Rubripirellula amarantea: one gene and its partner. The protein of the gene in region 1 binds, or shares a complex with, the protein of each later gene. Links are inferred from orthologs where the notes say so. Each region holds a gene or a part of one and is shown on either strand. Other genes may lie near its edges.

Region 1 (3,136 bases):
TCATCAAGGGAATCTACAAGTTCCAAAGTCGCGAAGTCGACTCGGCGAAAGCACGCGTTCAACTATTCGGCAGCGGTGCTATCCTCAATTGTGCATTGAAAGCGCAAGAGATTCTCGCCGAGCAATACAACATCGCCAGCGATGTTTGGAGCGTGACGTCGTACACTCAACTGCGGCGCGATGCAGATGCTTGCGATCGTTGGAACATGCTGCACCCCACTGAAACGCCTCGCAAAAGTTACATCGAGGAAGTGCTTGAGGGAGTCGAAGGACCGTTCATTTCGTCCAGCGATTACGTCAAGGCACTCGGCGAGCAGCTTCAGCCGTGGATCCCAGGCGATTATTACGTCCTAGGTACCGATGGCATGGGCCGCAGCGAAACTCGAGAAGCCCTTCGCCGTCACTTTGAAGTCGATGCGGAATCTATCACGATTGCTGCGTTGAGCCGTTTGTCGAAGGCTGGCGTCTTTGATTCGAAGGAGGTCGCTGCGGCGATCAAAGATCTCGGATTTGATGCCGAGAAACCGAATCCGTACTTCGCTTAACGAGACGGCGTGTGATCGCTCTCTCGTTTGCTAGAACCCTATTTCAATACCTAATTCTTAACACCTATCTCTTATGGCAACCGAAGTAAAACTTCCCGAACTTGGCGACGGCATCGAATCAGGCGATGTGCTTGAAATTTTTGTTTCGGTGGGTGATGTCATCACTGCCGGTCAAGACGTCGTTGAGATGGAAACCGACAAGGCAACGGTTCCCGTTCCGTCGTCGTTAGGTGGCAAGGTTACGAAAATCTTGGTGGCTGAAGGCGATACGGTGGCGATCGGTGGAGGTCTACTTGAAGTGGAAGCTGCCGAAGGCGCCGCGGCACCTGCCGCCCCCGAGGCTCCTAAAGAACCGGCTGCGAAGGCACCGGAACCACCAGCACCTCAGCCATCTGCACCTGCTACGCCAGTGGCGAAGACGCCTGAACCAGCACCGGCTGCTCCAGCACCGGCTGCTCCAGCACCCGTTACTCCGGCTCCAGCAGCAACCCCGGCCCCGGTTGCACCGCCAGCACCCGAGCCGGCTGCTCCCTTAGCATCGGCCTCGTCTGGCAACATCGCAGCCGGACCTGCGATTCGTCGTTTCGCTCGCGAAGTAGGTGTCGACTTGGCGAACGTCACTGGTTCAGCGGATGGCGGGCGGATCACTCGCGATGACGTGCTAGCCGTTGTTCGATCGGCCAGTAAATCCGCTGCCGCAGCACCAGCGGCTTCGGCCGCTTCACCCGGTGCTGCCTCGTCCTCACAGCCGCTTCCTGGTACCGCTGATGCAGATGACTTCGGTCCGATCAGCGTGGAACGGATGAGCAAGATTCGCAAGACGATCTCGCGTCAGATGCACGCAAGTTGGTCGACGGTTCCTCGCGTGACCAACTTCGATGATGCTGATATCACCAACTTGGAACAATTGCGTCAATCGAGTAAAGATGACTATGCGGCTCAAGGCTTAAAGCTGACCACGATGCCGTTCTTGATCAAAGCCGTCGCGACAGCGCTTCGTCATCATCCTTCGATGAACGCCATCATCGACGAGCAAAACGAGCAGATCATCTACAAGAACTACGTCAACGTTGGTATCGCAGTTGATACCGACCGTGGGCTCGTCGTTCCCGTCATGAAGAACGCTGACCGGATGGCGGTTCCTGAGGTCACTCGCTCGCTTGCAGAAATGGCAGGCAAGGTTCGTGGCGGTAATTTCGGAGTCAATGATTTGAAGGGCGGTTCCTTCACCATCAGCAACCTTGGTGCGATTGGTGGTCAGTATTCGACGCCCATCGTGAATGTTCCCGAGGTCGCTATCTTGCTTGTCGGACGTAGTCGCAAGCTTCCTGTGGTAATGCCCGATGACTCGATTAAACCTCGTTTGATGATGCCTCTGAGCTTGTCTTATGACCATCGTTTGGTTGACGGTGGTACGGCGGCACGATTCCTCAACGACGTGATCGGTTATCTTGAAGCTCCCAGCCGATTGCTTTTGGCTCTGTAGTCGAAACTAGTTCTGGCGTCCGGGATCGGATAAAACGTAGCAGTTCCGAGTATCGCTCACCATTTGCGTGAGCGATCTCACGCCCTTTGCCTACGAGATTTGCCCGATGCCGTTGAAACTTCTTAGTACCTTCTGGATGGTTCTCGTTCTATGCTCGGCTACCATGGCTGAGGACTGGACGTACTTTCGAGGCCCAACCGGACTGGCCGTGTCCGACGCTACGGACGTTCCAACGGATGTTTCGCCGACCAATGGCGTCGTTTGGAAGTCCGATTTGCCAGGCAAGGCTTGGTCGTCGCCGGTCGTTCGCGGTAATCGCATCTATGTGACCACTGCGGTGCCAGTTGGCGAAGAGGTCGTTAGCGTCGAGGAAAAATTTTCCAAGCAGACGACCAATCCTTATTCACTGCGGGCGATGTGTTTGGACCTAGCAACGGGACAGGTCATCTGGGATCAGGAAACCTCTCAGGTTCCAGCCGGTGTTTCGATCCATCCAAAAAATTCACACGCCAGTGGTACGCCGATCGTCACCGACGATCGGTTGTTCGTTCACTTTGGTGCCTACGGAACTGCAGCCCTCGATTTGGATGGGAATGTCCTTTGGCAGCGAACGGTCGAGTATGCTCCAGTGCATGGGAGTGGTGGTTCACCGATCTTGTGGAATGATCAACTGATCTTTAATTGTGACGGTGGCGATCAGGCGTTTGTTGTCTCACTCGATTCCGCGACGGGAAGCGAGCAATGGCGAACGCCACGAGATGATCAAGGCGAACGGACCTTTTCGTTTTCAACGCCGGTCGTCATCAATACCGGCCGTCGCCATACCTTGGTCAGTGCCGCCAGTCATGCGGCCTACGGATACGATCCCAAAACGGGAAAGCAACTTTGGAAGGTGCGTTATCCGAATAAGTGGTCCGTCGTTCCGCAGCCCATCTTTGCCGGCGGAATGATCTTCGTATGCACCGGTTACGAGGGACCAGCTGAATTGTTGGCAATCAAGCCGGGCGGCGAGGGCGATGTTACCGAGTCCCATGTGGTGTGGCGCGAAGACAAATTTGTTCCGTATAACCCAACCCCGGCGGTGCATGACGGAAAGCTGTTCATG
Region 2 (3,173 bases), 1.2 Mb from region 1 along the record:
TGGAAAAGCAAAAGATCAAGCACTACTACGGCCTCGGTGAACGTCAACTTCGCCGTTATTTCGATTCCGTAGGGCATAAGCCGGGCAACACCGGTGAATTGCTGCTTCTGATGTGCGAGCGCCGCCTCGACAACGTTGTCCGCCGCGTCGGGTTCACCAAGACTCGTCCCCAAGCACGTCAGGGCATTGTCCACGGTCACTTTCACGTCAACGGCGCGAAGGTTACCAAGCCCAGCTACATCCTTCGTCCTGGCGATATTATCGAAGTTCGTGGTCGCGAAAATCTTAAGAATCTGTACCGCGGCGTGATCGCCAATGCTTCGCCCGACGCACTCGATTGGGTGACTTTCGATAGCGAAAACTTGAAGGCAACTGTTCTGGGACTTCCGGGCGCAAGCGACATCAGTCTGCCCGTGGACGCCAACAGCGTCGTCGAATTCCTGTCACGCTAATTTCTTTCCATCCATTCCGGGCTCGGGCAATTCAAAAAAATGCCTGCCGCCTACAATGAGACTGCGAAAGCTCAACAATCCGCATGGACGCTTTCGTCCGTGCGGATTTTTTGTAGGCCTGTGACTCATTCGCAGCCCCCTGTCATCATCTTCCTAGTTTGGTCGAAGTCATAAATCATGCATGCTCCTGTTGTTGTTCTCGGTGGTGGTCCCGGTGGTTATGCGGCTGCCTTCTTGGCGGCTGACGAAGGCCTTGAAGTCACCATTGTTGAAGCCTCACCTACTCTCGGTGGCACCTGCTTGCTTCGTGGATGTATCCCTTCCAAAGCACTGCTGCATGTCGCGAAGGTCATCGCCGAAGTTGATGAACTACGAGCCGACTGGGGTGTGGTGTACGAGGGCAAGCCCGCAATTGATGTCGATAAGGTTCGAGCCCGCAAGGACAAGGTCATTTCCAACTTGACCGGCGGACTAGGCAATCTTGCCAAGCGACGAAACGTTACCGTGATTCAAGCTCGCGGAACGTTCGTGAATTCGACAACACTGAAACTCGAAGGCGATCACGAGTCAATTCCCGAAGGTGGTCAACTTACTTTCGATCACTGCATTCTGGCGACCGGCAGCGTCCCAGCGATGCCGCCTGTCTTTGACATCGGCAGCGACCGCGTCATGGACAGCACCGGTGCTTTGAAGCTTGTCGACATTCCCGAAACGTTGCTGGTCATTGGTGGTGGCTACATTGGCTTGGAAATGGGAAGCGTCTATGCCCATCTTGGTTCCAAAGTGTCGGTCGTTGAAATGACCGAAGGATTGCTTCCGGGTGCGGATCGAGATCTGGTCAAGCCGCTAGCGAAGAAGATCGACCAGATGTGCGAAGGTCGTGTGTTCCTGAACACGAAGGTTGGTTCGTTGTCCGAAACAGGCGACAAGATCGAAGTGACCTTTGAAGGCCCCGGTAAATTCGGTCACGAACAATTCGATCGCGTCTTGGTTAGCATTGGTCGACGCCCTGTAACGCGTGGCCTAGGTCTTGAAAACACGTCCGTCGTTGTCAACGAACGAGGCTTCGTCGAATGTGACAATCAACAACGAACTGCCGACCCACACATCTTTGCCATTGGCGATGTTGCGGGCGATCCTATGCTCGCTCACAAAGCGACCCATGAAGGACGCATCGCTGCTGAAGTGATTGCTGGAAAAGCCGTCGCCTTTGACAAAGTTGCAATTCCCGCAGTCGTGTTTACCGATCCCGAAATCGCTTGGGCGGGACTCACCGAGGAAGAAGCCAAACGCGATGGCATTGAAGTTGAAGTCAATGTTTATCCATGGGCGGCCAGCGGTCGGGCTCAAGCTTTGGGAATCACAAATGGCCTTACCAAGTGGCTTGTTGATCCCAACACCCAACGTGTTTTAGGCTGCGGTATTGTCGGCAGTGGGGCTGGCGAATTGATTGCTGAAGCGGTGCTGGCGATCGAGATGGGCTGCGAAGTACACGACATCACCGACAGCATTCACCCACACCCAACGCTTAGCGAGACGTTGATGAACGCGGGCGAAGTCCACTTTGGTACGGCTACTGAGATCTACAAGCCGAAGAAGAAACCAGCGGCCGTATAGGAACTTCCCAGCCATAAACTTTAGCAAGCCGCTAATAACGAACAGACAGTCGACACCATTTGGGATCCTGTCTGGTGAGCGTTTTGGCAAACTGAAGCGAGTTTGCCCAACGCCTTGCTGCTGGAAATCGTCTATTCCCACATGCCCCATTTGATCACGGCACGTTTCCAATCTTCGATGAGTGCCGTCAGTAGAAACGTGGCATTGGACCAATAGCGAGGAATCAATCGCTTGGGGTCCGTCATCATGCGATACCCCCATTCCATGCCAGTCTTCTGACACCACCGGGGTGCTCGTGTTGCGGTACCGGCAATGAAGTCGAACGATGCCCCCAGTTGAATGCTCACGGGCACGCCTAGCTTCGCGTAGTTTTCATGGATCCACTTTTCGCCCTTGGGTTGACCAAAGGCAACCAATAGAAGTTTCGCGCCGGATTCACGAATGCGAGCGGCTTGGCTTGCGCGTTCTAACTCGCTGAGTTCACGGTAGGGAGGTGATTCCACGCCGGCGACCTTGAGCCCCGGGAACTGCTTGGTCAATTTCTCTGCCGCCGTTGCTCCCACACCGGGCATTCCACCTAGGAAGTAAATGCCCCAACCCTTTTTGGCTGCCATCTCAGCAAGCGTGTAGATCATTTCGCTACCAGCGACTCGCTCGGGCAGTGGATGTTCACCGATGCGACTTCGCCAGACGATTGGCTGACCATCAGCGAGAATCAAATCGGCATCGCGTGTAACCTCCGGCATCGCGGCATCGCGATGATGCAACATCACGTAATTCAGATTTGCGGTGATTACGTAGCTAGGTGCGTCTCGCTCAATCAATTCACCAATTTTTTCAACCGCTTCTTCAAGCGTGACGTTATCGAAAGGCACGTCCCAAACCATTGTCCGCGAGGGAGCTTGCCATGGCTTCCTCGTTGCCGGCGCGCCCGCAGTCGTCGTGTTTTTCGTATCGGCTGACACGGGCAGGACGACCGTGGGCGGAACCACCACGGGTGGCGTAACCAAGGCCGGAAAATCATGGTTGGGGTTGGACGGCGTGATCGACATGAACTTGGAAACGAAAAACGAGAAGACGGACCCACTGCGCTTAACCCTAGAA

Evidence for each region.
Region 2: the proteins of Pla22_RS02135 (region 1) and lpdA are in contact, whole or in part, in a crystal structure (PDB 1EBD), measured with the Geobacillus stearothermophilus proteins. The link is inferred for Rubripirellula amarantea from one-to-one orthologs. Residues at the interface, in WP_033016211.1 of Geobacillus stearothermophilus: Ile130, Ala131, Met132, Pro133, Arg136, Arg140, Glu141, Asn155, Arg157; in WP_049624544.1 of Geobacillus stearothermophilus: Pro340, Ser341, Asp344, Tyr345, Arg403, Asp406, Val408, Glu431, Ala432, Gly433, Asp438.

Annotation. Positions count from the first base shown.
Region 1 is NZ_SJPI01000001.1:574,201-577,336, reverse strand. Bases 13-2,824 are described here. They hold Pla22_RS02135 (2-oxo acid dehydrogenase subunit E2), read left to right. Parts: upstream 13-618; coding sequence 619-2,031; downstream 2,032-2,824. Other genes in these bases: Pla22_RS02130 (PQQ-like beta-propeller repeat protein), read left to right, coding at 2,138-2,824; aceE (pyruvate dehydrogenase (acetyl-transferring), homodimeric type), read left to right, coding at 13-545. Outside these bases: more of aceE, read left to right, coding at 1-12; more of Pla22_RS02130, read left to right, coding at 2,825-3,136.
Region 2 is NZ_SJPI01000001.1:1,803,732-1,806,904, reverse strand. Bases 1-2,849 are described here. They hold lpdA (dihydrolipoyl dehydrogenase), read left to right. Parts: upstream 1-629; coding sequence 630-2,069; downstream 2,070-2,849. Other genes in these bases: Pla22_RS06555 (WecB/TagA/CpsF family glycosyltransferase), read right to left, coding at 2,201-2,849; rpsD (30S ribosomal protein S4), read left to right, coding at 1-452. Also shown: more of Pla22_RS06555, read right to left, coding at 2,850-3,121. UniProt on the Escherichia coli protein: Lipoamide dehydrogenase is a component of the glycine cleavage system as well as of the alpha-ketoacid dehydrogenase complexes.